One region of the Desulfobacterium sp. N47 genome, then DNA from elsewhere that is predicted to be linked to it. Evidence: riboswitches for the same ligand, from Rfam matches in the RefSeq annotation. Region 1 holds a riboswitch; each other region holds the start of a gene.
What was found. Region 1 has a riboswitch for cobalamin ahead of thiC (phosphomethylpyrimidine synthase ThiC). Riboswitches for the same ligand answer to the same signal wherever they lie in the genome.
Positions count from the first base shown of each region.

Region 2: it holds a riboswitch for cobalamin, as region 1 does, so the genes downstream of both, VXK47_RS11950 (TonB-dependent receptor plug domain-containing protein) here and thiC (phosphomethylpyrimidine synthase ThiC) in region 1, are expected to answer to the same signal.
Region 3: it holds a riboswitch for cobalamin, as region 1 does, so the genes downstream of both, VXK47_RS07510 (TonB-dependent receptor) here and thiC (phosphomethylpyrimidine synthase ThiC) in region 1, are expected to answer to the same signal.

Region 1 is NZ_JBAMMY010000285.1:10,140-20,396, reverse strand. It holds gene VXK47_RS18160 (hypothetical protein) at 1-518, opposite strand, end outside; gene VXK47_RS18155 (hypothetical protein) at 672-989, opposite strand; gene VXK47_RS18150 (hypothetical protein) at 2,159-3,553, opposite strand; gene VXK47_RS18145 (hypothetical protein) at 3,855-4,058, opposite strand; gene VXK47_RS18140 (DUF5131 family protein) at 4,289-5,080, shown strand; cobalamin riboswitch at 5,910-6,108, shown strand; gene thiC (phosphomethylpyrimidine synthase ThiC) at 6,206-7,528, shown strand; gene cobT (nicotinate-nucleotide--dimethylbenzimidazole phosphoribosyltransferase) at 7,665-8,726, shown strand; gene VXK47_RS18125 (DUF2284 domain-containing protein) at 8,713-10,257, shown strand, end outside.
Region 2 is NZ_JBAMMY010000185.1:17,530-27,786, reverse strand. It holds gene VXK47_RS11960 (acyl-CoA dehydratase activase) at 1-3,199, shown strand, start outside; gene VXK47_RS11955 (HesA/MoeB/ThiF family protein) at 3,331-4,185, opposite strand; cobalamin riboswitch at 4,354-4,589, shown strand; gene VXK47_RS11950 (TonB-dependent receptor plug domain-containing protein) at 4,753-6,825, shown strand; gene VXK47_RS11945 (adenosylcobinamide amidohydrolase) at 6,872-8,896, shown strand; gene VXK47_RS11940 (ABC transporter substrate-binding protein) at 8,933-10,000, shown strand; gene VXK47_RS11935 (FecCD family ABC transporter permease) at 10,009-10,257, shown strand, end outside.
Region 3 is NZ_JBAMMY010000122.1:2,078-12,334, forward strand. It holds gene VXK47_RS07505 (TonB-dependent receptor plug domain-containing protein) at 115-2,010, shown strand; cobalamin riboswitch at 2,163-2,357, shown strand; gene VXK47_RS07510 (TonB-dependent receptor) at 2,491-4,392, shown strand; gene VXK47_RS07515 (cobaltochelatase subunit CobN) at 4,376-8,344, shown strand; gene VXK47_RS07520 (DUF2162 domain-containing protein) at 8,357-9,097, shown strand; gene VXK47_RS07525 (MotA/TolQ/ExbB proton channel family protein) at 9,094-9,732, shown strand; gene VXK47_RS07530 (DUF2149 domain-containing protein) at 9,704-10,060, shown strand; gene VXK47_RS07535 (hypothetical protein) at 10,135-10,257, shown strand, end outside.

The sequences.
Region 1 (10,257 bases):
GCAAGACGAGCTTTTTCGGTTGAACATCCGAACCCACTGAAAGAAAAAGAAAACTGCCGTTTTGAAGACAGGGAATAGATCATCCGCGTATGATAACAGACGTTCTCGTGGCTTACCCAAATGTATTCAATCATAGAAGCAGGGAGATCTTTGCCAAGGATTGTTTTAGTATTCACAAGTACCCGAAAATCCTTCAGTGAGGCAAGATTTGGATATAGTTTTAACCAAGTCTGCAAATCCCATTCGTGCATAATGAACTGCCGCTTTTGTTTGGCGGACGATCTCGCTAAGGTAGGCATCAGTTTTTTGTCTATTAATGTGCTCTCAATAATGCTACCAAATTCTTTATTACCAACAAAAAGAGTTGCGATTTCGCCATTCGGTGCTTTGATTGGTTGCTGTTTCCATGAGTTAGGAATGGCTATGCTATAGCCCTCTCCAATAAAGTCTTTGGTTTCTTGTCCGAAAGCGTTTGATATTAAACTCAATATGAGAAAAAGAAAGACATATGTTTTCATAGCACCCCCCATTTCTTTTTTTAATACAAAATAACCTCTCAACTCCTTATCAATTTTTATTCATCTGTAGACAAATAACGGAAAAGCTGGGCGACGCGGCGGTTTTGCATCCGCACGAGCGCTGGGTTAGCAAAAAATTTATTTTGGCATATACTACTTCAGTATTTTGGTTAAAATAACTGTGAGAATAGCACCAACAATTGTACCAATGATACCAAAAGCACTTGCAACTATAGCTGTCTTGTTTTGCGATTTTACAAGATTTTTACTGAGTTTGTGTTGTTCAATTTTTTCTCGTCTTCGCCATTCGTTTTGGACGACTATAGCCCCTGGGTTATCTGGTTGATATTTTAATTGCAACTCTGCCAATTCAATATCAGACATGCTTTCAATTATTTCTTGAGATGGTATGTCATAATATGAACGTGAACGAAAATCTTGTTCTTCTTGCCCGTTTTTCAATGTGGTCATTTTTCACTTCCTAACCCACAAGGGTAAGCGGTGCGCTGTTTAGCATCCGTCTTCACCCGCTGGTTATAGTTTTTTTTATCAATTGTTCTTTATAAATACCAGAGAGGGAGGCGCCACACAGTAGAGCAAATAGTCAGTTTGATATTGTGTGACCTCCTTTCAGAAGCCATTTGAATTTTCCAAATAAAGCGGGTTCATTGGTGGAGTGATGAGTGACGAGCCCAACAATTCCAGCATTATATATTAACCGGTTTATTTTTCCGTTCAAATGAACGCCTCCCCATCAGTAGGTAAGCTATAAGCTTACGCATAACAAACCTCCTTTCTTGCCACGTTACGAATGGCAAAAGGGTGATGGGGAAGCTTGAGCGCCTCCCTTTCTGGCATCTATAAATATTATTTACTATAACAATAAATACACGTAATACATTTTACTATATGTTTGGTATAAAATCTGTATAAAAAGTTATTAATTTATAAAGGAATTTAGTGTTTTTGTCAAAATTTTAGTAAAATATTCTTCAATTACTTATTATTATCTGGTAACACGTATTCCGTATAATACAGAATTTTGTACAATCGGTTTCATTTGTGTTAATTACTAAATGTAGTCTTGAAGAACGAAGGCATATGTAAGGATGCTTCTTACGGAAAGTACACATATTGCAAAAAGTATTCACTGTCCAGACTTTGTATAATAATTGTAATACTATTATCTTTAATCTGTTATCATACCACTATCCCGTCTTTCCCTATTATCTCCAATCATCTCACCTTTATTAATACAATTCCTTCCCTGCTATACTGCCTTTTATCGTATTTTCTTTGTGCTTTATTACTATTTTGAAAAGAGATAGGGGAGAGTAGGACAAAAAGCAAGTTATATGCTAAGGCAGGATATCGGAATACTATCATGACATTATTGTTATTGTACTTTTACAGTGCCCAAGGGTGGAAATTACACTCACACACGGAGTTTGCTTTGCCATTATGACACTTTTTTGCGTTTTGTGTAATTATACAATGTGCCGGGTATCTTCGTTTTACAAGTTAGCGGTGTAATGATTTTTTGGCCAGACAAAAATCAGCTTCCGAATTCACATTGATGCCACCCTTGTTTTTTCCTGTTGAAACAAATTTCCAAATTTTGGAAATTTGAAAATATACTTTTACGCTGCCATCTTGGGAGGGGGCTCCAAACGTTTCTTAGCAGCTTCAATAAAAACCTCATGCTCTTTTAACTTATTTTGAAGGTCTTCAATGTCTCGTTTAATTGCCTCTGCTTTATCTTCAGCAGTTTTCTTGAATTCCTCAACTTTTTGAAGTTCCAATTTTGGAAGTTCATCTATGGATGGCATTTCATCGTCTGTTTGTTCTATCTTTTGAATTATAGGCTTTCCTTTTATCTTTGCTATTTTTTTCAGCAAATCACCTATCCGCATTCCATCCTTAGCAGTGGCTATTTCCTTTATCAACCCTAATTTGGCAGTGCGATATTCAGCATTCTTGTTTAAGTATGTCAGATAGATTTTCTGGCTGAGGTTCAATTTCTCGTAATCTGCATCATTCTCAAAATCTTTGTCATCAACAGCCAGATTTAACGCATTGTAAAACCATGACCTCGAAGGAGCATCGCTCGTTTTTTCCAACTTATCATACATCGCATTCAATGATTTCCCTTTGTGGTTCTTACCCGCACGAGCATTGTCATAATTATTGTCGTAGAATTTTTCAATAAGATATCGACCTACAGCGATACTGTTTGTATGATTTGCCTTAATAAATTCGATAACCTTTTCGGTTGCTTCTTTCACCAACGCCTCATCTACTGTTTCTTCTTTGGTATCGAAGGTTTCACATCCAGTTAATTCGGATATTGCCAATGCTATTTTGTTGCCTGATTTGGCTATATTCTTTCCATCTCTAATACCTTCTTTCCCAAATTCGAGTTGTACCGATTTAACAGCGGAGAAATCGCCGCCAGTTTGTTTGAAATACTGGTTCATCTTTTCTGGTGATACACCCCGATAGTCGCTTGATTTATGGGCTGGTTCGGCAGAAAGTCCATTATCACTCAAAAACTTAGCGAGGTCTAAGGCTTGCTCTTTCGGCATAGAATAACTTGCTTCATCGGGCTGACCATAACCAATAAGGCATTTGACTTCTGGTTTTTTTAATTTATTGACTTCTTTTTTCAGATTGTCATCATCAATGCCGTGAAGCCAGAAAACATATGTTTTTCCAGGGTCAGCGATATTGTCTTTTATCATTTTGATGAAGGTAGGATGTTTTTCTGCGTCGGTCTTTGAATTTAAATCCGCTATCCTTTCTTCAATATTACTCTCCTGAATTTTCTTTGTTTTTTCGTCCTCAATGGGTCTTTTGAAAGCCTCATTGATTATGGCGTGGCATCCAAGCTTTTTCCTGACCGCTCTCGCTAATTTTCCAGCGTTGTCATCATCCCCATCTACGCCGTGCGGAGCAATGAGAATAATGTTTGGATTTTTGTCGCCCTTAAGCACTTCAATATCTTTTTCTTTTAATTTCTTTTTTTGTTGTGGCATAACACCTCGCTGTATAAAAGTAATAAGTTAATTAGACAGATATCGCCGAAATACTTAACACATAATTACTACAACATATTGTGTTTGATATGATATATTATAGCAATATGTTGTAGTTAAAATGCTATTATGACTTCTTAAAATGCATGGTGGTGCTGTGATGAAATAAGACAAACGATTTGTCTATGTTGATAAAATAATGGATAATTATCGTATGTCTTTATTTTTATCGGCAAGTTCTGGCAAGACTTTAATACTTTTTTAAGGAATAAATAAAAATGTCTTTTCTGTGTAGTCTTAGTTATCGATTGTTAGATGTATTAGGTTTTTTCTCAGGCTGTTCGGATATAGTCTCTTCCTCCTTAGCCTCACACGTAATCTCATAAGCAATAAAAAGTGCCACTCCAGCAAGAACGAGCCACCATAAATTGATTACTACCCACAGCATGCCTACGAGCACCACGAATGCGCCTACAGCTAACAATATAAACTTAATAAATTTCATGTATGCCTCCTAATTGTTTTAATTTTAACTAAATCATAAAAACGAATATCGAATAGCCTAAATGTATGAAAGTATGTTTCAGACTAATACATTTTCATAATTTCTTCTTTTTACTAAAGTCATGTTCTTTCCTTCCGATAATGAAATAAGTAAATATGACATGGAAAGCAGATAGCATTAAAAGAGAACACCAATAGACATCAATTATTTATTATAGAGGGGTACAAAGAATGAAAAAGGAATTCAAAAATCCTGAAATGAGTGATGGAGGTGAAAACTGGAATGTCGTTACAGGTTGCGACAAATACAGCGACGGATGTCAGAATTGCTATGCAGAAGATTTAGTTGAATGGCTTAAAGGAATGGGACAGCAGGTGTATAAGGATAATGGCTTTAACTTAACAATACATTATGATAGATTGTACACGCCGATAAACAAGATGGCAAAAAAACCTAAAAAACCAGTAAAAAGTTTTGTTACAGATATGGGAGACCTCTTTCATAAGAAAGTGCCAGACGATTTTATTTTCAAGGTATTTGAAACGATGCTAAAGGTTCCGCAACATCGCTTCTATGTACTTACCAAAAGAGCCGAACGTCTTGGTGAGCTTGGTCCTCTTTTGCCTTGGAAACCTTGGATTTGGGCGGGAGTAACGGTTGAGGCAGATAAATATATTGATAGAATAGACCATCTAAAAAAACTTCCATCAGATGTTAACAAATTTTTAATGCTTGAACCACTTTTAAGTCCAATGCCAAAACTGGATTTGAAAGGAATTGATTGGGTTGTTGTCGGTGGCGAAACCAACAGCAAAATGAAATTCAGAGAAATTAAAGAAGAGTGGGTTGTAGATATAAGAGAACAAGTTAAAAAAGCAGGACTTCCTTTTATGTTTAAACATTGGCCAGGTAAAACGCATAATATAAAGGAAGCATTTTTAGAAGGAATGATATGGGACGAATATCCTGAGACATTGACACAAAATATCGATTGGGATTTATACAAGAAAACAGTCCAATAAATGATGCCTAAAATAATATTATTAATATATTTAATATGTTAGCATACAAGTACCCCGTCTTTTACAGGCACCCATACTATGCCAATTTATTAATTTTTGAGTGTCTTACGAATTGTTGATTAAATTTGAAAATAAAGTGGAAAGAAGCGGATATGGATAATTAAAGCAGGATTTCGGTATTATGGTATGATAATATACTGTTATTATTATATTGTTATATTATCGATATCGGGTTAAGATAGGAAACAGCGGGGTTCAGCTTTAACTGTCCCCGCCATCTTGTTCGAGACAAAGATTAAAATAGAAAATAATTGCTTTGCTAAAAAATATGATTTTTTGGTCAACACTTGGTCAACACATTGCAGAAAATAGCCTTCTGTTTCCCCTAACGGCCCTTTGCTTCCTGATTAATATAAGTATCTACAATCAAAAGACAATCCATCTTACCCGGCATATCCCTATGACCCTCTAAAATGCTCTTACTTTACATTGAGGGGGTAGTGTCCCACGGGCGTGCGGGTTCAAATCCCGCCTTCGGCACCATCTATAATAAGAAGAGGGTTAACCCAAAACTGGGTTAGCCCTCTTTTGGTTTTCAAGGTCTTGATCATGCAATTATTTTTATATCTCAACCTGATCGAAACCTTTGGCAAGAAGAAGAAAGCATAAGAGATGTTTTTATAGCTTAAGCAATTGTCATAAATCTGTTCCGATTGGGTATGGGTACTTACGCTATAATAAAAAATTCTGGAAAAAAATGGAAAATATTGATAAACCGTTTTTTTCCTATTGACATTTCCGTTGCAATTTAGATATGTTCTATAAAAAATTGTATTTGAGGATGTTCGGCGCACGGAATACGGTTTGAATCCGTAACGGTCCCGCCGCTGTAACCCTGCCGCTGCATTAGCGGAACCCTTTTAGCATTGCTATGCCACTGTTTTGACAGACCGGAGAGGTTTATCATGATGGGAAGGCGGCTTCAAGGGCGGGGGAGTCAGAAGACGAGCTGAATATCTTATGATCCAAAGAGCTTGATGGCAAAGGGTTCTGGTAGGCAATATCGCCTGTCGGAGCCCTTTTTTTATTTCCGGCGGGGTAAATTCATTGTATAAAGGTGAGGATATGAAGACCCAGATTGAAAAAGCAAGAGAAGGAATTATTACTGAAGAAATTAAAAAGGTTGCATTGAATGAAGGTTTGTCCGATGAAATCGTAAGACAAAGAGTGGCTTTGGGAGAAATAGTAATTTCAAGCCACCCGAAACGTAAAGATCAGAAAATAGTAGGAATAGGCAAAGGCTTGAGAACAAAGGTCAACGCTTCAATCGGAACATCTTCGGACATATGTGATATTGATGCTGAAGTCAGAAAGGCTATGGCAGCAGGGGAAGAAGGCGCTGATACGCTTATGGAGCTTTCTGCAGGAGGAGATCTTGATGCAATCCGCCGGGCCGTGCTTGCAAATACTGCTTTGCCGGTTGGAAATGTGCCCTTGTATCAGGCATTCAAGGAAACCACGGCAAAATATGCAAATCCGGGAAAACTTGATCCCGAATACCTGTTTGACCTTATAGAAAAACAGCTTGATGACGGAATCAGTTTTATGGCTATCCATTGCGGTATAAACCGGTATACCATAGAACGCTTAAGAAAACAGGGTTACCGTTACGGGGGTCTTGTTTCAAAGGGTGGGACGTACATGGTTGCATGGATGGATATAAACAAAAAGGAAAACCCGTTATACGAGCAATTTGATCGCGTCTGCGCTTTGATGAAAAAATATGACGCAGTACTTTCTCTTGGAAACGGCATCAGAGCCGGAGCCATTCACGACAGCCATGACAGGGCGCAGATGGCGGAAATGATCATAAACTGCGAACTCGCCGAGTTGGGGCGTGAAATGGGATGCCAGATGATGGTGGAAGGTCCCGGGCATGTGCCCCTGGATGAAATCGAAGGAAACATAATGCTGGAAAAGAGAATGAGCGGAAATGCACCTTACTATGTTTTAGGACCTCTTCCATTGGATACAGGTGCAGGATATGATCATATCGTATCAGCTATCGGAGCCGCCAATTCAGCCCGTTTCGGTGCTGATCTGGTATGCTACATCACACCTGCCGAACACCTTGCGCTTCCCAATGAACAAGATGTGCGGGAAGGTGTCAGGGCAACACGGCTTGCTGTTCGTATCGGCGATATATCCAAATATCCCGACAGGCGCGAAAGAGAAAAAGAAGCCGCGATGGCCAGACGTGATATGCGCTGGGATGATCTTGAAAAATTGCTTATGTTTCCCGATAAGGCAAGAGAGGTCCGTCAGAGCAGAGCGCCTGAAAATACACAAACCTGCTCCATGTGCGGAGATTTCTGCGCCATGAAAAAGGGTATGGAAGTTTTTTCAGGTGATATCGGCGGCGATAAGATTTCATGCGCAGGAAAATAATTTTGGAATAATATACAAATTAGTTTAACATTGTATGATGGTTAGAGGATTCAAGCAAGATTCTTAATAAACACTTGAACCCTGGAGTCCTTGAACCCTTGAACCCTTTTTCGAAACAACCAAAAGGCATAATGCTATGGACAAACTCGATAAAACAATAAACGCTATTTTTCCTCCGGACGCACCATTTTACGAAACTGCTCTTGAGCGCCTGGCTCAACAGGCCCGTCCGGCAGGAAGTCTTGGTGTTCTGGAAAATTTATCGGCAAGGCTTGCAGGCATTGCAAAGACAATTGATGTAAGATTGAAAAGAAAAGTAATAGTTACATGTGCCGGAGATCATGGAGTTGTGGCGGAAGGTGTTAGCCTTTTTCCTCAGGAAGTTACACCTCAGATGGTGTATAATTTTGTTAACGGAGGCGCTTCAATCAATGTTTTGGCCCGTCATGCCGGCGCAGAGGTAAAGGTTGCTGATCTTGGAGTTAACCATGATTTTGAGAGTGACCTTCCCATTTTTCATAAAAAAATCCGAAAAGGCACATCGAACATAGCTGTTGGCCCTGCAATGTCAAGACAGGAGGCAGTTAGTTCCATTGAAGCCGGTATTGATATGGTAGATGAGCTTTTCAAAGAAGGCACTGTTGATATTCTGGGTACCGGCGATATGGGCATAGGAAATACCACTCCTTCTACTGCCGTTATTGCTGCTATTTCAGGTATTGATGTGGAAAAGCTTACAGGCCGGGGAACCGGAATTGATGATAAGGCTCTTAAAAACAAGATAGAAGTCATCAAAAGAGCAATAAAAGTAAACAAGCCTGATCCCAAAGACGCCATTGATATACTTTGTAAAGTGGGCGGTTTTGAAATCGGCGGTCTTGCCGGTCTTGTTCTTGGTGCTGCCGCCAGGGGCATACCTATAGTGTGTGACGGTTTAATATCAACAGCCGGAGCTTTGATTGCATGCAGTCTTGCTCCTTTGGCAAAAGAATATCTTTTTGCAAGCCACCGTTCTGTTGAGGCAGGGCATGGTTATATGCATGAAATCCTTGGCATAGAACCTTTGCTTGATTTAAAATTTCGTCTGGGTGAAGGAACCGGCGCTGCTGCTGCAATGGAATTACTCGATGCTTCAACCCGCATTCTGGCAGATATAAAGACCTTTGAAGAAGTTGCAATAAAAAATGCCCAGATATAAAAGTTCTGAAAAAAAGCCTGATTTGCCGTTTTTAAATGCCGACTTTGCTTATGAGGATTTTCAGTATCTTGAAGATCTGTCTACTGCCTACTGGTATTCCGAAATACTTTTTGCGGCAATAAAGCTTGGTCTGTTTGATTTTCTTGAAAAAGGAATTTCATCTCTTGATAATCTTGCCATGGCCGCATCGTGTGGCAAAGAAGAACTGCGACGCTTGCTAAAAGCCATGGAAAAGCTGGCGCTTGTATGTCATGATAAGAGCTTATGGTTTAACAGTCAGACAGCAAGTATGTTTCTTGTGCCAGGGAAACCTTCCTATATGGGAGATTATTTTCTGTATAGAAAATATATGCAGCCGCAGTGGCAGTCTCTTGTGAAAAAAGTTTCAGTTAATAAAGATTGTGAAAATATCGGAAACGATAATGAGATTATTTCCGAAGAAGATGAGTATGAATTAAGAAATCTTAATTATGTTATGACTGCCGATGTGTTGATACAGCAAAAAAGCAAGGAAATCGTAAGTCTTCTTAATCCTTATTCGTGGCGTCTGCCTCTTCTTGATATCGGAGGCGGCGCAGGTTCGCTGGGTCGCGCATTAATTAACTCAAAAATTAATGATAAAAAAAAGCAACCGGATGAATTTCCGGTTTCGGTGCTATTTGATTTGCCTGAAGTTATCAAAGCAGCAGGAAAACTTTATCCCGGTAAGGATAGTTGGCAGTATTTTGAAACCATGGAGGGAGATTTCAGGCTTCATGAATTAGACAGAGACAAGAAATTTGGCCTTATTGTGATGAGCAATTTTCTTCATGCTTATGGTCATAAAGAGGCTCATGAAGTATTCCAAAAAGCCGCAAGCCTTCTTGAAGCAGAAGGTATTATACTTATTCATGATTATTTTCCGGATCGGCGCGGACGCTCCCCACAAAAAGGGACATTATATGATCTTAATATGATGTTAAACACTTATAATGGAACCTGCCATGAAAGCTCAACCATAAAGGTTTGGCTTGAAGAAGCCGGTTTCTGCAATGTTAAGGTTATTGATCTTGGCACAGATACTTCAGTTATTTTAGCTGCACAAGATCAATTTCAATACAATTCGGCCATTGATATAAATGAGAAGACAAATCATAATGAATGGGTATATGCAGCTTTTGATGAAGGATTTAAAAACGCTGTTATTCTTCCTGCAGTAGAGATTGCAACAGGTTCATGGGTAAGACAAAAATGCAGGTTCGGATGCAGTGAATACGGGAAAAAACTGCAATGCCCGCCGTATAGTATCAACTATAGTGAAACGGAAGAAATGCTTAAATCTTATTCATGGTGCATGCTGGTGGAAGATATGCCGCCCGGAAATAAATTTCATAAAAAACTATTAAATCTTGAAAAAAGGCTTTTTCTGGCGGGATTCCATAAAGCTTTTTCATTCGGAGCAGGCCCTTGTACTGTTTGTAAAAAATGCCCCGAAGATAATATCTGCCGTCATCCTGATAAGGCCCGCCCTTCCATGGAAGCTTCCGGAATA
Region 2 (10,257 bases), on a different contig from region 1:
TCATGCTTTAACAGACGGTGTAATAAACGAAATTATTGCTCATGCATCGGCAGCCGTTTATTTTGATCCTAAAGTAGATACAATCTTTGAGATAGGGGGCCAGGACGCAAAATATACATATATTGTAAACTCGGTTCCTTCCGATTATGCGATGAACGAAGCCTGCTCAGCCGGCACCGGTTCATTTCTGGAAGAATCCGCGCTTGAAACGCTTGGTATAAAAATGGAAGATATAGCAGCAATTGCATTAAAGGGAACAATGCCTCCGAACTTTAATGATCAGTGCGCAGCGTTTATTTCTTCAGATATAAAAAATGCAATACATGAAGGGTTGAATCAGGAAGATATAGTCGCAGGTCTGGTATATTCCATATGCATGAATTATTCGAACAGAGTTAAAGGAAACCGGCCTGTAGGAGAAAAAGTATTTATGCAGGGAGGAGTTTGCTACAATCATGCCGTTCCTCTTGCAATGGCGGCTTTAACCGGCAAACATATTGTTGTTCCTCCTGAACCTGGGCTCATGGGAGCATTCGGGGCTGCTCTTGAGATTAAAAAAAGAATTGAAACCGGTTTAGCGGAAAAGAAACGTTTTGACCTTGAAGTACTCGCAGGCCGTGAGGTTAAGTATGGAAAACCCTTTATATGCCACGGTGTAAAAAATGATTGCGACCGCCGCTGCAACATCGCCGTTATTGAACTTGAAAATAAAAAATACCCTTTTGGAGGAGCGTGCAACCGATATTATAATATTCGGAACAACATAAAAAGTGATGATGAAAAACTCGATTTAGTACGTATCCGTCAGAAACTTGTTTTTGAAAAATACGCTGCTTCAGGGCAGGTCGTAACTGCAAACGGATTAAAAGGCCGTGTTGGCATAAACAGAAGCTTTCTTGTAAATACATACTATCCTTTATATTCAAATTTTTTTGCCCGGCTTGGATTCGAAACCGTATTGCCTGATATTGTCTCAAAGGAAGGAATCGATCAGAAAGGCGCTGCTTTTTGCTATCCGGTTGAGCTTGCTCATGGGTTTTTCTCGTCTCTGATTTCCGGAGAAGATTTTCCGGAGTTTATTTTCTTACCACATTTTAAAGCTGTTCCGGCTTTTAACGGAAATAATAATTCACAGGTATGTCCTGTTGTTCAGGGGGAAACATTTTATCTTCAGACTGCTTTTAAGAACAAGCTTGACAATATTAAGAAGAAAGGCACAAAAATAATAACCCCCCTTATCGATCTTAGCAAAGGAATTGAATCTGCAAAAAAACCTCTTTTTGAAACAGCTATAAAAATGGGATTTGGCAAAAGAGCGGCACAAAAAGCTTTTACCGAAGCACTTTATGCTCAGAAAAAATGTTTTGATGAAATGAAAGCTATTGGAAAACAAGCATTAATAGATCTTGCAAAAGATCCATCTAAATTTGGTGTAGTGATTTTTGCCAGACCTTACAACGGGTTTTGCGAAGAAGCTCACATGGGAATACCCCGCAAATTAGCCTCAAGAGGTATCCTTGTGCTGCCTTTTGATTTTCTTGATTTTAAAGATGAAGAAAGCAGACCTAATATGTATTGGGGTATAGGAGAGATGCTGATCAAAGCGGGAAATTATGTAAAACGTAATCCCCAGCTGTTTGGAACTTTTATAACCAATTTTTCCTGTGGCCCCGATTCTTTTCTTATCGGCTATTTCAGAGAGATTATGGGATCGAAACCTTCGTTAACTCTTGAACTTGACAGCCATTCAGCAGATGCAGGGCTTGAAACAAGAATCGAAGCATTTCTTGATATTATAAATTCATACAGAAGACTTGTATCCGCCAATAAAATTGCTGCCAGAAAAAACGGCTTTGTTCCTGCTAAAGTGATTCTTAAAAACGGGATTACGAGAGTAACCGCCTCAAACGGCAGGGAGCTTTTGCTGACCGATCCTGATGTTAAAGTGCTTCTTCCTTCAATGGGAAGATTGCCTACAGAATCACTTGCTGCAGTATTTCGCGCAAACGGTTTCAACGCAGAACCCCATCCTCCTTCAGATATGGCAATCTTGAAACTTGGTCGTGCAAACACTTCATGCAAGGAATGCCTGCCTTTATTACTTACAACCGGATCTCTGCTTAATTATATAAACAATGGTAAACAAAATGGTGAAGTTCTTGTTTATTTCATGCCTACTTCTTGTGGCCCATGCAGGTTTGGCCAGTATCATATTTTTATGGAGGATCTTATAAAAAGGTTGTGTATCCCTAATGTGGCAATGTTATCTCTTTCATCTGAGAACGGCTACTGCGGAATGGGGAACAATTTTTACAAAAGAGGATGGTGGGCGGTTGTTATCTCCGATATTATGGAAGACATAAGATCCATGATTTTAGCTAATGCTGTTGATCCGGGATATGGCATAAAAATTTTTGAGGAAGAATGGAAGCTGATTCTTGAACAGATGGAAAAAGGCGATTTTAACAGCCTTGAAAACATTCTTAAAATTACATCAAAAAGATTGAGTACTATCCCAATGAAGCTACCACCGGACGAAGTCCCGAAGATATCGCTTGTCGGTGAGATATTCGTAAGAAGAGATTCGATATCAAGACAGTATATTACGGAAAAACTGGCGGCTATGGGGTTTGCAACGCTTTGTGCTCCTGTTTCCGAATGGCTGCACTATTGTGATTATTTAGTCGATAACAATCTTTCCGATTCACAAATGAATGCTTTGGGAAAATTGTCTTTTGTCATTAAAAAAAGAATTATGAAAAAAGATGAGATAAAAATAAAGCAAATTCTGTCACATTCAGGGCTTGTGCATGCTGAACCGATAAGTGCAAAATCTATAATAAAAACCGCTATGCCTTATATATCACCTGAACTTACAGGAGAAGCAATATTGACTGTGGGAAGTTCACTGTCAGAGATTGCTTCACATACATGCGGAGTAATATCGGTAGGGCCTTTTGGATGTATGCCAAACAGAATTTCCGAAGCAATTTTAACTGAAGTAATGAATAAAGAGAATAAACTTGCTGCAAGTCCGGGTGACATGCGCCTTAAAGCAGTGCTTTCTGATATTGACAGCCTTCCGTTTCTTGCTATTGAAAGCGATGGATCTTCTTTTCCTCAAGTTATAACAGCTAAGCTGGATGCATTCTGTCTGCAGGCAAACAGATTCCATTCGGTTTTGATGAACTCAAAATAAGCCGGGAAACCAGGAGAAAGGTTCAAGGAGGAAGGAGGAAGGAGAAAGGAGAAAGGATCAAGGTTCAGGGGAGGAAGGGAAAGATAGTTCGTAAGCTCATAAGTTGGTAAGTTGATAAGGGAAAATATTGTTTATAGTTTTATAATTTCGAAGCAATTGTCGGTAAGATCAATAAGAAGTATTTTATTTCTTAAGAGGGCACCTTTTTTCAAAAGTACTTTGATTGCTTCCGAACACTCAAGCGATGCTATCAGTGAAACACAGTGCGGCAGTGTGCCGATAGAAGATTCTGCTCCTTTGTCCGGTGTATTTTGAGCTTTACCATAAATGAGTTTAAGCCCGGGATCTTCAGGAAATATTGTGGTGATATGACCGTAGCTTCCTGCGATTGCTGCTGATACAAAACAGCAGCCTGCTTTTTTAGATGCTTTTTCAAGGACAAAACGCCCTGCGATAGAATCAAGGCAGTCTATAACTACATCTGAGTTTTCAATAAGGGCTGAAGCGTTTTCATCATTTAAATATATCCTATGAGAAAATACCGAAACACAAGAGTTGATTTCATTTACTCTTTTTTTTGCTGCATCGGCCTTTGGTGTGGGAATGTTACTTTCCTTACTTAAAATCTGACGGTTTAAATTGCTTTCTTCAAATATATCTCCATCAATTAGGTTCAAGGTTCCGATTCCGATCCTTGCAAGTATTTCGCAAACCGTTCCACCAAGTCCTCCGAGGCCTGCAATACTTACTTTGGACTTTAAGAGGCTTACCTGATCTGCACAAGATAACGATTTCATATTTCGCACATAACGTTCAGGTATGATTTGTGCTTCCAAAGAGGCAATCTCAATCTTGTGGCGGCTTATTCCCGACTCATCAGATATGTTTTTAATATTATTTAGTGAAATGCTTTTGTATGGCGTATTATCAGGAAGTGCTTTGTTGACTGAAAGCGCATGTATTTTATTTATAATATCACTTTCCAAAGTTTATATACCTTTTTTATAATATCATTAGCTAAAATGTTATTAAAAGTCAAAAAGAAAGTCCATGTTCTGGTAGGCTCATGTTAACTTGTTGTATTTATATATATTTGTATTATAGCAATTTGTTTGCACATTATTTTTGTTGACTTTCAGTTTAAGTGCCCATAGTGATTAACATCAAATTTAGGCGCTCCTTCGGAGCATAAAAGGGAACCCCGTGTAAATCGGGGACGGGCCCGCCGCTGTAATCGGGGACGAAAGCCGCATATTTTGCCACTGTCTGTTCATAAACAGATGGGAAGGCGCGGTCAGTACCTGTTGAATTTTTAAAAAAGGATCTTTATTCAACAGGGCAAGTAGGTTAATCCGAGAGTCAGAAAACCTGCCTGAATTTAAAAGTGTAATCTCCGCGGCAAAGAGAGTGCAACTTAGTATCTTGAGGATAAAAAAGGGTAATCCCCGGGACGATATAATCGGTCCGGGGATTTTTTTTGCCCGGACCTGACTGGAACTTATTAAAATTAATTCAGAAGGGGGGGAAAAGTGAAAAGGATTTTATCGGGGTTTATGTCAGTTATATTTTTATTGGGGTTTCCTGCAGCCGTATTTTGTGAAGAAGTAAAAAAAGGTATTCAGTCTCCACCGGTTTTAGATGAAATAGTAGTCAGCGCTACAAAGACTGAGGAGAAGAGAAAAGATATCGCAAATTCGGTAATCGTAAAAGACGAAACGGATATAAATGAGTTTGCGGCACAGTCAGTAGGAGAATTATTGGCGAATGAGCCTGGGATTGACTGGCAAACATACGGTAATTATGGAGGCGCAACACAGGAGTTGCATATTCGAGGAATGAGAGGCAATGCCACCCAGGTGTTTGTAAACGGTATCAATGTTGGTTCTCCATCATTGGGAAGTGCAGATGTTGGCAGAATACCGCTTAATAATATCGAGCGGATTGAAGTTGTAAAAGGTTCGGGATCACTACTTTATGGTTCAGGAGCAATGGGAGGTACGGTAAATATTATAACAAAGCGGCCTTCAAGAGACATTACGGATCTTAAAGTCAGTGCCGGTTACGGATCACAGGATACTTATCGTTTATCCGCAGAACAAGGTATGTTTATAACTGATGATTTCGGATATTATCTTACTGCCGGCAGAATGGAAACCGATGGATTTCGGGCTAATAGTTATCTAAGGCAGACCGATACATCTTTAAAATTGTTACTGGATAAGAGTGATTTTATTGATATAAGTCTATATGGTGATTATATGTACAGAAAATATGGTGTGCCCGGAGTTGAGCCGCCTTCCGGCACACAGGCTTATTATATAGGAGGGATTAAATTTTACAGCGATGACTCATCATCGGTGTTGAATCACAGCAGTGATAAAGACTGTCATATTGTATTGGAAGCAAAAGGCAATCCTTTGAAATGGTTGGGTTATAATATCAAAGGGCATTATACAAATATGGATAATTATAACTATGAGCGTTATGCATTTGATGGTACAGGATCTGAAAACTGGATAACAAACAGGATTGCAGGAACTGACGGCAATATTAATATACATCCTTTTGAGGGAGGTAATCTTCTGATAGGGGGTGAATATAAGGACTTTGACTGGAAGAATAAATCGTTTGATCTGGATGCTGCTGGTGTAAAGTCGGTTAAGACGACTACTGAAGCTCATATGTTCACTCAGGGCGCCTTTACCGAGGCTCAATACAGGCCGTCACAGTATTTGAAAGCTATTGCCGGGGTCAGACATGAGAATCACTCTGTTTTCGGTTCTGAAAATATGCCGCTGTTTGGGTTGGTTATAAATCCCTTTGAAACAACGGCATTAAAGCTTAATCATGGAAAACACTTTCTGGCACCCACCTTCAATGACCTTTTCTGGCCGGCCGGTCCTTATTCCAGAGGAAATCCGGATTTAAAGCCCGAAATCGGCTGGCATACGGATATTGGTTTGGAACAGTCATTAATTAATGATAAAGTATTTATTTCGTTATTCTATTTTCATTGGAATGTAGATAATAAAATCGAATGGCAGCCGGATTCCCAGGGTGTCTGGAGCCCCATAAATCTGGAAGGTTATAAGGCAGATGGTGTTGAGGCCGGAATCACAATTGGTTCATTTTATAATTTTAAGCTGGGTTTAAACTATACTTATACGGATGCGGAAGAGAAAAGTCGTGCTTATACAAGACAGGATTATGGATGGCCGCCGTTTTTGCCGCCGGATTTTCGTTATGACATAGTAAATCGACGCGCAACCAATACTCCCGAACACCAGTTCAGGGGTGATCTCACTTATAAAAGTAATTTTGGGCTAACCGCAACTGCTACGGCCCGATATGTAAGCGATAAGGTTATGTACCAAACTGAAACCACAGTATATCCCGATACCAAGACAGTAAAATACACGATGGGTTCTTACTGGACTGCCGATTTGAAGGTAGAACAGAGGTTATATGAGCATTGGATACTTTCGCTTTCCGGTAATAATCTGTTCGATAAGGATTATGATACACATTTAAGTTCATTTACCGATCAGAGCACGTTCGAATCAAAGACAACAAATTATCCCGGGGCAGGAAGATCGGTCTTTTTCAATATAAAATATGAGTATTAACATCTGTGGCGGCATATAAAATGCCGCCATAGTTAAGTTGGTAAAAATGAACTATAAAATAAATTTTAAAAAAGCATTGTTTGTTATAGCGGTATTTGCCTTATGCAATTTTAAGCTGGCATTGTGCTACCCTCTTGAGTTTATCGACCATTCCGGTAACAAAATCAATATCGACAAAATACCGTCATCGGTAGTATCCCTTGTCCCATCCGTCAGCGAAATAATTTTTAAACTTGGAGCGGGAGAAAGTCTGAAAGCTGTGACTATTTATGATACTTCTCCTCCGGAGGTAAGTAAAAAAGAAATTGTCGGAGGATTCTTTTCACCTTCTGTTGATAAGATCGAAAAGATAAATCCTGATGTTATCTTCTATTCAAAGCTGCAAAAAAATGTAGTTGAAAGATTGAAAAATAAAAAATGTATATTGATCAATCTTGAACATGATTCCGTATCAGACTCCTTTGATGTGATTTTTACATTGGGTAAAATTTTTAATAAAGAAGATGAAGCAAAAAAGATTGCAGAACAAATCAAGGAAGAATTTTTGCTTATTTCAGAAAAAACAAGCCGGATTCCCGAATCAAAGAAACAACGAGTAATAAGGCTTATGGGAAGAGATACAATAATGACTCCCGGGGATGACTCATTCCAAAATGAGTTTATACGTTTTGCAGGAGGTATCGCTCCTGTACTCAATAAAAAAGGGAAAATAGTTACTGTTACCAAAGAGGAATGGATCAAATTCAACCCCCAGGTTATTTACGGCTGTGGCGGTGACACAATAAAAGCTGAGAAAATGTTTAAAGAGCCGGGCTGGAAAGATGTGGATGCGGTAAAAAACGGCAGGATATATAATTTTCCCTGTGAGTTGACTTGCAGGGCTTCTGTTAATTCGGGATATTTTGTTTCATGGCTTTCTGCAAGAATTTACGGCGATGAGTTTTCCGATGCTTCAAAATTTGTATTGGAAGAAAAGGTTTTTAAATCAAAAAAAATCGATGTAGATCTTGATTATATAAAAGATATACACATTGATTACAGCAAAATTTATGATTTTGGCAACAAGACTCTGGTAGTGGAATTTAAAAAGCCGCTTTCAATAATATCGACACTTGAAGGACAGCGTAATGGCATAAAAACAGTTGGCAATCATTATTCTCCTCCGCCATGCTGGGGTATTGGGCATAATGAAGGTTTCGAGGCGCAACGGGATCATGTTTATAAAGTCATTGGGAAATCATTAAAAGACTCAAGTTTTCTCTTCACCGGAGCGGATATGGACAATCTTTCTATCAAACGCAAAGAATTTAAAGATATGGTTGTCTATGCTCTGGTAACTGCCGGAGTTAAATCCAATGCTATGCGGATGTCGGTGGATGAAGGGATGTTTTATGAACCGGGAACAATAAATATCATTATTTTAACTAATATGAAGCTGACTCCAAGGGCCATGACAAGAGCTATCATATCAGCAACAGAAGCCAAGAGCGCCGTTATGCAGGATATTGATGCGAGAAGTACTTATACCCCTATTGTTAACCAGGCCACAGGAACAGGTACGGACAACATTCTGGTGGTAGAAGGCGCCGGAAAAGAATTGAAAAATGCAGGAGGTCATTCCAAACTGGGTGAATTAATCGCAAAAGCAGTTTATGAGGGGGTTTCGGAAGCTATATATAATCAGAATGGAATAATTGCAGAGCGTAATATCTTTTCGCGTTTAAGAGACAGAAATCTTAGTGTATTTGAGATACTTTCTGCATACGGATGTGAATGCAGCTCCAAAGAATCCGGTATGGTAGGCGAATTCGAAGATCTTTTACTTCAACCCCGTTATGCTTCTTTTTTAAAAGCATCTTTTGCTTTAAGCGATGATTATGAAAAAGGCCTTATTAATGATCTGAGTTCTTATGAATTATGGTGCAAGCAGGTGGAAGAAGAAATAGCCGGGCATGAAATAACTGAAGATAAGGATTATCTTGCCGGAATAGATTTGCCTGTTGTTGTTGATATGGCTGTAAATTCATTGTTAAACGGTATTCATGCAAGAAAGAGCAGTTCACCAGAATGATTTGACCATTTTGATGATATTGGTTATTGTTGAGTGATGAAATTTATTATAATTGATGAATTACTAAAGAATCCAGAAATTGTCATACCGGCGAAAGCCGGTATCTGGAACATATTGGATTTACTGGTTTCCGGCGTTCGCCGGAATGACGGAAAATGTTGTTTTCCGACTTTTTACCGGATCTTTACATTTGCTTTTTTGGTTTGCCTGTTTGCAACCAGTGCCTGGTCCGGTTCCAGAACCGTTATCGATCAAGTGGGGCGTTCTGTTACTGTTCCTTCAAATCCGCAAAGGATTGTAGCCCTTGCACCAAGCATAACCGAGATTGTTTTTGCTCTGGGGCAGGAACATCGTTTAAAAGGAGTCACCCAGTTTTCCGATTATCCTGCTGAGGCAGAAAAGATTCCTGTGGTGGGTTCTTATGTGAATCTGGACATTGAAAAAATCGTAGCTTTAAAACCTGATTTATGTATTGCCATAAAAGACGGAAATTCCAGAAATACTGTGCAGCAGCTTGAGTCCTTTAATATACCGGTTTATGCTGTAAACCCTAAAAACCTTGAATCTGTAATGGAAACTGTTGTTGAAATCGGAAAACTCCTTGGAGTTCATGAGAAAGCCAAATCGCTGGTTGACAATATGTATGCCAGAGCAGAAAGGGTTAAGGCCCTTGTTTTAAAAACCAAATCCAGGCCACGGGTCTTCTTCCAGATTGGAATTGCTCCTATTGTATCTGTAGGTACCCATACATTTATCCATGAGCTTATTACGCGTGCAGGAGGCCAAAATCTTACCGAGGGGCCTATCCCTTATCCAAGATATTCCAGAGAACAGGTTTTGGCAATGGCCCCGGAAGTTTTTATTATCACATCTATGGCAAGGGGTGAGGTTTTTGAGAAGGTGAAGGCCGACTGGAGCCGATGGAAAGATTTGCCGGCGATAAAAAATAACCGCATTTATCTTGTTGACTCTAATATATTGGATCGTCCCACACCCAGACTGGTGGATGGCCTGGAAATGCTGGTTAAAATAATACATCCCGAACTCTTCAGTAATAAATCAGGTTCACAGTTCCGGGGTTCACGGTTCAAGGTTAGAGAGTGATATAAAGCATGAAAACCGCACCTCATTATATTACTAAAAGACTTTTACTGCTGTCTCTGTTTTTGTTTGTATTATTGCTTGTCTGTGTTTTTGCCGGGATTTCCTTAGGTTCCACTGGAGGAGGATTTAAATGGGTATGGAATTCAGTTATGGGTCAGACCGCCGCTGATTCTATGTTAAACACTATTATATGGAAGATTCGTTTTCCAAGAGTGATAATGGCTGTTTTGGTGGGCGCTACTTTGTCTTTGGGAGGT
Region 3 (10,257 bases), on a different contig from region 1:
GGTCCGGGGATTTTTTTTTGCTTTTTTTGAGGTGCTGATTACTTCTCTTTCGACAGTGGAGAATGAAGACCGGTATAATATATACTTTTTACGGATGGTTATGGGGCTGACATAATGAAATGGGATAATTTTAAAATATCGCTTGTCATTTTTTTATTACTTTGTTTAAGCGCAGAAAATACGGTTTTTGCGGAACAAGGAGCGGAGACTAAAGCTGAGGCCACTCATTTATTGGATACCATCTATGTTACAAGCGAACGTCTTTCCGAATATGTGAAAAATCACCCTCAAAACGTTGTGGAACTAACCCAAAAGGAGATTAGAGAACGGAATTTTCTTGAAGTGGGAGAGGCCATCGGTTCCATGCCGGGTGTGGATGTAGCGCAGGGAACAAACAGTATGGGGGCCAGAATCTCTATCCGGGGCGGTGGCGGATCAGGTTCTGTCCTGGTATTGATTGATGGAAGACCGATCAATTCCGCCCAGTATGGCGGGGTAAATCTGGGCGGTATTCCTATAGATATTGTAAAGAGCATTACGGTATTTAAGCCGCCGGTGCCGGTTTGGCTTGGTCCGGGAGGTTCTGCAGGAGCTATAAATATTGTTACCGGAGATTTTTCGGGAAATACTTCAAAAAAGAAGGATGGCGACAAAGCAAGCTTGAAAATTAATAGCGGATCTTATGGTGCCGCAAATATAACTTCCTCATATATGTTGCATCAGGATTCGGGAAAGCTCTTGTTTACCATAGGCGCCGGTCATAAAGACGGGAAACGGCCCAACAGCGACAGCGACAGCGGAAATGCAAGTTTTAACTGGCAGACAGAAGGACAAACCGGAATCCGGTACGACTTAAACGGCAGGTATTTTCATTCCTATCATGGCTCTCCCGGTCCCATTGACAATCCTACGCCTGACGCCAGGCAGCGCTATCAGAAAGGATCTCTGGATTTTCATATCAATGGTTTTACTGATGATATGATGGAATATAAAGTAAAGTCCTACATGGATTTGACGGATCTGTACGACCAATCCCAGACCGGCAGCCGATCAACGCTTGATGAGCATCGGGCAGGAATAAGCGCTGAAACCACATGGAAGCCTGAGGACGGAGTCTTTGCCCTGCGTTTGGGAGGATTGGCTGAAACAAACAGGGTGGATCATAACTTTTCAGGAGACCATCACAGAGAGAAAGTTTCTTTTCACAGCCAGTATGACCGTGAATTAAATAAATTAACGGCTACTCTGGGACTGAGGGGGGATCATACCAATGATTTCGGGTTTTTTCCTGCCTTCAATGCAGGGCTTAGCTACGCCCTGGGATCAAATACCGTGGTTAAGTCAAGCGCCGGATACTCAGTGGAAATCCCTTCCTTTAATCAATTATATCAACCAAGTCATGGCTCTATTGACCAAGTGAGGGGAAACCCTGATCTGGACGAAGAAAAGATATACTCCTTTAATCTGGGCATGGAGCACAAAATCAAAAAGGACGTGGTTTTTAATGCTTCAGTGTTCAGAACAAATACCAAAGATATTATTATCTACCAGAGGGGAAATGATCTGATTTATCGTCCGGTTAATGTTTCGCGCGCCTATAAGCAGGGGGTAGAGTTGGCGCTAAAGTCGGAATGGACCAAAAGTATTTCGACGGAACTATCTTATATTTACCAGGATACCAAAAATAAAGAAACCGGAGGCGAACTGTCATACGCACCGGATCATAGCCTTAAAATTACCGGAAAATTTGTACTACCGACGAAGACCAGAGTTGAAACCATATTAAAGGCCGTCAGCCGTCAATACAGCAGCCCTAACACTCCCCAGTCCCAGAAGCTTGATGGTTATGCAGTAGTAAATATGAAGGTGATTCATCCTGTTAACATAAAATCGTGGCCAAGTGAAGTATTTGTTCATATCGATAATCTGTTTGATACCGATTATGAGGTTCATGCAGGGTATCCGGATGACGGTTTCAGCTTTTTGGCAGGTGTGAATATTAATTTCTGATTTAACATGGATAAAGGAATACGAAGCTTATGATATCAGTTTGCAAGATGTAAAATATCACACAATATAAGGTTACATTCAGGTGCTTTTTTAGCATATGGCGGCATGTGAAATGCCGCCCTACAGGATGTGATGTAGGGCAAGATTCCCCCTTAGCAAAAGGGGGATAAGGGGGTTGTTTGCAATCCGCCATACTAGGGAACCCCGTGAAAATCGGGGACGGGCCCGCCGCTGTAATCGGGGACAAAAGCTGCATTAATGCCACTGTCTGTTCATAAGCGGATGGGAAGGCGCGGCAAATAGAATAATCCGATAGTCAGAAGACCTGCCTGAATGTTTGTGCGTTTTCCGCGGACAAGAGAGCGCAGCAAAGATCATGAGGATAAAAAAAGGGATATCCCCGGATCAATTAATATTGGTCCGGGCTTTTTTTTGCCCGGGCCCATGCAAAAATACATCATCTGAAAAAGGAGAAGAAATATGCTTGGGGATTATCTGATTAAGAAAAGAATTCTGATCATGACCTGCATGGTTTGGCTTTTTGCAGGCAATCTTGTGTGGGCAGATCAGTCGTCCAATGTCATGGATGTGGTAACAGTAACAGCAGAGCGGTTTCCTGTGAAAGAAAAACAAAGTCCTCATTTTGTTACGGTCATCTCTTCTGAGGAATTGAAAGACAGCGGCGTTGACAATCTGTCTGATGCAGTGAAGCGCATCGGCGGTTTTTCATACAAGGCATATGCGCCGCTGGGCGTCTCCCACGGCGGCATGAACAGCACAGCTTCCGTTCGTGGCGTAAAAGACGGCGAACTTGTGCTTATAAACGGCTCACCAATACAGGGCGCTGCAGGCCATGCCTATGACCTGAATACTATTCCTGTTGAGCAGATTGAACGCATTGAAATTTTGAAAGGAGCCGCCTCAACCCTCTATGGAGCTGATGCGATGAGCGGCGTCATAAACATTATAACGAAAAAAACTATTCAAAAAACGGCTGTTGGGGGCTCGGTTGAATTCGGAAACGAGGGATACCACAATCATGGTTTTTCAGCTTCATTGCCGGATGTGAATATAGGATTTAATTATAACCATCTGGGCAGCCAAAAGGAAATATCCCGCAGCTTTACTCGAAAATACCGCTACGATCTGGATAGCACTGATAAATATGCGTGGAATTTCAATGCTACCCTTATGGAAAATCTTCATCTGGATTATTTGGGCTCATATTACGAAACAGGTTTTGAAAAGCATTTCGACGGTGAGAAAAAACCAATGGAAGGTACTAAGCAGGAGCATTTAAAAAATTTTCTGAATGTACGGTATGAAACACAAAATTTTAAAGCCAAGATTTTCGGCAATTATGATGAAATGCGCCGGGATGAATACACCAGCCCGGGCGAGCCGGAAGATAAGAATAAAAATTATAATTCCGGCATTGAGGCAGACTACCGCTTTGAGCTGTCAGACTGGCAATTGACCGTTGGTTCAGACTGGATCCATCGCGGAGCCGATTACAACAACCAGTACGGCAGACACCATCGCAACGATTATGCCCCCTTTGTTCATCTTAAAAAAACATTTTGGGAGCGTTTAACGGCTACTGCCGGGGCACGGGAGCAATTCATAGACGGAGAATCCGGAACCGATAACTATAACCGTTTTTTGCCCAGCTTCGGTCTGAACTTAAAAACAACGGAGGCTATTAACCTTTATGCCAATGCGGGAAAGGCATTCAGGGCTCCTACATTTAACAATCTCTATTATGAGAGTTCGTTTATGGTGGGAAATCCGGATTTAAAACCTGAAGAAGGCTGGACTTACGAAACCGGAATAAAATACGATGACGATCTCTTTCGCTTAAGACTCGCTGCTTTTTATATGACGTATAAAGACAAAATCGAAGTGGATCGCTCCGAAGGTTATCCGCAAACCTATTTCAATGCAGGGGATTATGCAAGCAAGGGCATTGAATGGGAAACCGGTGTAAGTCCTTTTTTTAACAATAAAGGATGGCTAAAAAATATCTTATTCTACACATCCGGCTATTGGGCGGAGCCTACGGCCGATGATACCGAAGGCAAGGAATACCAGATCGGTCCAAAACTGCAAACAAACATCGGCATGAATTTTCTTGGTGAACCTTTTACTCTTGATCTTAACTGTCAGATTCTTTCTTCCCGAGAGCGTAATCTGGACAGCTATGCTTCTTTTAATTTCTATGCCAAGTATAAACTCTGGAAAGGATATCTGACCTTTGCTGTGGACAACATATTTAACAAAGAGATTCAGGTTGCAGGCGACATGTCTGATGATGCCACTAACCGTTATCTTTATTATGAAATCGGACGGCTTGTTAAAGTAGGTTATGAAATTGCATTTTAAGAGCGCCAAAGGGCGTAAAAACATAAGAAGAATCCGACTGATAATTATCTGCATCCTGGTTTTGATATTAACGGCGGCAGGTTCTTCCAATGCAAAAACGCGAAGCATCGGCTTGTTCGTGGGAGATGTTGACGCTTATGTCTGCCACAAAGCTTTGAAAGAAGTTGCATTGCCGGGAATCGAAATAAAGATTTTTACGGATAAAAATGTCAGAAGCGCTGCCATATCCGAATTCGTGCGGCGTATGGATGTGGCTGTGGTGGATATCATGGGACATCAGCCGGCAGAATGGCTGCTTGAAAACAAAAAATCCGTCAGGGCTAATGCTAAAATTTATGCTGTCCGCGGATCGAGCCATGTCCAGGATTTTCTTGATGCTGGATTTATCATGGATAAAACGGTGCGAGCTTATTACAGCTATACATCTGCTGAAAATATCGCCGGCATGTTAAAGTTTCTTGCAAATCGTGATCTGGGGTTTGTTACTGCATTCGATCCTCCGGTGGTTCCGTCTGAAAATTCGCTATATCATCCGGATGCTCCAAAACTGTTTTCAGAACTTGGCGAGTACATGAAGTGGTATGAAAGCTCAGGGCATTTCAAAGAAGACGGGCTTTGGAATCTTTCCATAATCTTTCCGACCTATGCACTGGATGGAAAGAAAGCGCCGCTGGATTCGCTGATCAGGGCCTATGAGCGGCAAGGCATCAATACTGTAACCTGGTTACGGGAAATGAAAGAAAGAAATCAAAATTTTGACCGGTTGATTTCAACTGAGCCGCTTGCAAGCCGTCTCGGATCTATTACAGGTTTTGATTTCAAATTTTCCTCAAAACTTTCCGGAGACCTTGAGGGCATACTTAAAAAAGCAAATGTTCCCGTATTAAACGGTCAGTATTTGTTTTTCAGTACGTCGGATGAATGGCTGGTCTCGCCTCAGGGCCTTTCGCCCGTTGAACTCGCATATCAATTCTCCACTCCTGAAATTTCAGGACTGGTTGAGCCGACAGTGATCGGAGTTAAGGAGCAGGTTATTAAGGCGGATAAAAAAAATATTGAAATTTACAAATACATACCTGTGGAAATTCATGCACAAAAGCTTGCCATGCGGGCAGCCAAATGGCATGCGCTGAGACAAAAAGCCAACAAGGACAAAAAGATCGTTTTAATTTATTACAATCATGGGGCCGGAAAGCAAAACATTGGAGCCAGCTATTTAAACGTATTTCGCAGCATAAATGAGATTATCCGAAACTTAAAGCAGAAAGGTTATTTTATTGAGGGTGAGATTACAGAAGAAAAAATCAAAGACCTGCTTTTGAAATCGGGACGCAATATTGGCTCGTGGGCTCCGGATGAACTGGATCAATTGCTAAGGGAAAAAAATGCCGCATTTGTTTCAATGTCCGACTACCGCAAATGGTTTGGCGAAACACCTGCCGATTTTCAAAAAAAAGTTGAAAAAGACTGGGGCAAGCCTGAAAATTCAAAAATCATGGTAAAAAACGGCCGCTTTGTGATTCCGTGCATCCGGCTGGGCAATCTTATTCTGGTTCCTCAGCCTGTGCGGGGGTGGAGCGATGATACCGACAAGCTTTATCACAGCACGGTTCTTTATCCGCACCATCAATACAATGCTTTCTACTTCTGGTTACAAAAAGAAATCCGGCCGGATGCCATGATCAGTCTCGGAACTCACGGCACACACGAGTGGCTTCCCGGCAAACAGGCCGGGCTCACCTGGCAATGCCCTCCCGAAGTGCTTATCGGAGACATTCCGAATCTTTATCCGTATATAGTAGATGATGTAGGTGAAGGAATTCAGGCCAAGCGCCGGGGGCGGGGCGTTATTATAGACCATGCAGTACCGCCTTTTAAGAGCGGAGGAACATACGAAGAATATTCAAAACTGGCGTCTGTCATAGGTGAATATGAAGCATCCTCTTCGGAAAAAATCAGACCGGCGCGGCTTGAACGAATCAGGGAAACAGCGATCTGGCTCGGACTGGATAAAGACACCGGCCTTTCGGTTATTGATGACAGCGCTTTGGAGAAGATAAAGCATTATCTGCTTGAGCTTAAAAGCGAAATGATTCCTTTTGGCCTCCACACCTTTGGCGTATCCCCATCCGGCGAAGGCCTGGAGGAAACTGCAGGAGCAATGGCCAAAAAAGGAGAAAATCCGGTAGAATTTTACCGGAAAAATATTGTTGCCTGCGGCCCTTCGGAAATGGACAGCCTGATTCGGGGACTGTCAGGGGGCTATATCCCTTCGGCATCCGGCAATGATCCGATCCGGAACCCGGAGAGTCTGCCTACAGGAAAGAATTTTTATGCGTTTGATCCTGAAAAAGTTCCATCGAAGGAAGCATGGGAAAACGGGAAAAAAGCGGCGACAGAAATCATTGAGGCCTATCGGAAGAAGCATGAAGGGAAATATCCCGAACAGGTGGGCGTGATTCTCTGGTCTGTGGAAACTATTCGTGACGAAGGCATCAATCCGGCTACAGCCCTGTATCTTATGGGTATGAAACCAGTTTGGGATCATCGCGATAAAATTAAAGATGTGGTTCCGATTTCAGGCGCGGAATTAAACCGCCCCCGAATTGACGTGCTGCTTCAAATGTCAGGTCTGTTCCGTGACACCTTTCCGTTGGTTGCTCTTATGCTTGATAAGGCCGTAAAAAAGGCGGCGGCTATGAGCGATATAGAAAATTATATACAAAAGCATTCAAAAGCGCTGGAAAAAGCGCTTATAGCCGAAGGCCGCTCCAAAGAAGACGCCAGAAAACTTTCTCTGGTAAGGCTTTACAGCGCACCGCCAGGCGCATACGGCACAAAGGTGGATGATATGACAGTCGCCAGCGGGTTATGGGAAAAAGACGATATTGTGGCGGAAAAAGGTTTTATACAGATGCAGTCCTACGGTTATTCATCCGAAATCTGGGGAGAAAAACTCACTTCGGTTTATCGCAGGCACCTCAAAGCAATTGATGCCACAGTGCATACTATCTCTTCCAATCTTTATGGGACGATGGATAACGACGACATGTTCCAGTATCTTGGAGGGCTGAGCATGGCTGTCAGAAAAGAATCGGGTAAAGACCCTGAGGTCTTTATTTCAATGCAGCGCACATCAGGTGAAGGTCATATAGAACTTCTGTCCGCCACACTGGGCAGGGAGCTGCGCACCCGGTATCTGAATCCCAAATGGATTGAGGGTATGAAAAAGGAAAAATATGCAGGCGCAAGAGAGATGGCGGAATTTCTGGAAAATATGTGGGGTTGGCAGGTTACTACTCCTTTGGCTGTCGATGCCGCTAAATGGAAACAAACCTATGAAGTATATGTGGAAGACAAATACGGCCTTGAACTGAAACAGTTTTTCAACCGGGAAAATCCCTGGGCATACCAGTCTATGACAGCAAGGATGCTGGAGGCGAACAGAAAAGGCTACTGGAAAGCTGATGAAAAAATCAAAAAGAAGCTGGCGGCAGAATATGCCGTTAACGTTGTGGAAAAGGGTGTGGCTTGCTGCGACCATACCTGCAACAATCCTGTGTTAAACCAGATGGTAGTAAACATCATATCGCTGCCCGGGGTGCTTTCTCCGGAACTTGTGGAAAAATTCAAGCTGGCTGTAGAACAGGCGGCAGGAAAAAAACTGGATCAACAGGTGAAACAACGACTGGAATTACTGTCCGATCTGCAGGAAGGATTGCAGAAAGCGCCGGCCGATAAATCTTTGCCGGATTCTTCGGAAAAGGAACCTTCCTTATCTGAAACAGGCAAAGGAGAAAAAAGTAAAACTGTGGAAGGATATAAAATGGAGGATATGAAGAAAAGCGATGAAACCACTGAGATGACATCCTCAGGCGTTCAGTGGGCCGCCATGTTGTTTGTTCTGGCTTTAATCGGGCTGTTTGTCCTGGGATCACGAATAAAACGATAAAAAGGAAATAAAATGGAATATAAAAGTCTTATATTGGGGACAGTTTTCAGTATCGCTATATTTGCGGTAAAAAGCGGTATAGGTCTGAATTATTATTTATCAAAAACATCATCTGCCCGTGTTAAAGCATTGGCATGCGGCATGTTTGTCTTGATGTATATGATGTTGTTTGCGGCGTCATATTTCGTCATTTCTAAAATTGATATAATACGCCATCAGGAACTCATTTTAAAATGGATAGAATCGGGCATGCTGATACATTTGATTATGGCTGTGCTGATGGTATTTTGGGGCATTTGGCTGCTAAAGAACAACACAGAATACAGTTCAAAAAGCAAGGGATGGATTGCTCTGGCTCTTCCTTGTCCGGTTTGCGTTTTGGCAATCCTGTTCTGCCAGGGTTTTTTTATAACTCTTTTTCCTGATTTAACATGGAGGTCAGCCGTTTTTCTTTATCTCATATTTCTTCTTATCAATTTCATTACTGTTGTGATTATGAGAATAAGACGGCAAAAAATGCAGCCGGAAATAATTTTGGGCGGAGCCATGCTTTTGATTGCAGTTTATTTTTTTCTTTCGGTAACAATAATGCCCAATTTTGCAGATTTAGACAGAATATACCGTTTAGCGAGCAATTCATCGGAGACCAATCCGGTTAATATCAAACATTTGTCCGTTGTTGCGGTTTCGGGTGCATTGGCTTTTCTTGCAGGTTTTGGCGCTGTTTATAATAAAACAAGGAGAATATCATGACAAATATAGGGTCTTTACTACAAACATTTATTTATATGATTTCCGCATCACTGCTTTACCCGGTGCTTTTACTTCTGTCAGTTCTTATAGTGTGTATCATAGTATATGCCGGAGCATTTTTTGCCGAGTGGCTCGAACGGATTCGTCTTGTAAAGTGTCCGGCCCAGGATTTCCCGGATCTTTTGATAAGGGGCAAATTTTCTTCTTCGGTGTCCCATAAGGTCAAACTTTTTATTGGGAATCTTAATAGTATTATCAGTGATGGGGACGATACAGAAGTTGCCATAGAAAATATGCTCCGGCAAAACGCTCATATGATGTGGAAATCATTGGACCGGCTCGCTATTATGGTTAGGGTGGGCCCGTCTTTAGGTCTTCTCGGAACTCTGATTCCCATGAGCACAGGCCTTGCGGCGCTGGGTCAGGGTGATATGACCCGGCTTTCAGCCGACATGGTAATTGCCTTTACAACTACAGTTACCGGTTTGGCTGTCGGCACAGTAGCTTTTTTCTTTGCTACAATCCGCCGCAGATGGATTGAAGAAGATATCAGGAATATGGAGCTTGCCGCAGAAATACTGACAATAAAAAAGGAGGAGTCCGCACATGCGATATTTCAGAAAATTGCGAACTAATACAGCCTTATTGGAGCCGGATGGTTCGTTTAGCAAGATCGAAGATCCGATGAGCGGGGTAGCCAATCTTTTTGATTGCAGCGTGGTTTTTATCGTAGCTTTGATTTTAGCGTTGTTCAGCGTGTATCATCTCCAGGATATGTTCAATGAGAAATCAAATATGACCATTATGAAACAAGACAAAAACGGCCAAATGGAAATAATAACCAAAAAGGGTAAAAACATAAAAGCAATCAAGGTGACAAAAGACAAATCCGAAGGCCGCGGTGAAAGGCTTGGGGTTGCTTATAAACTGGAAGACGGAAGCATGGTTTATGTGCCTGAATAGGGAGTTTAAATATTGGCCATCAAATGTCAAAACATTTATGGCTCATTCTTACAAAGAAGCAAAAGGAGAAAATTATGTATCTTTACTGGCGCGTACAGCAGGATTTGGACTGTCTTGGAGAAGTCATAAGATTTATTGATCCGAGTTTTATCAGATGTCACCGGCAGTGGCTGAGAAAAAATCTGGCAGGGATAGCT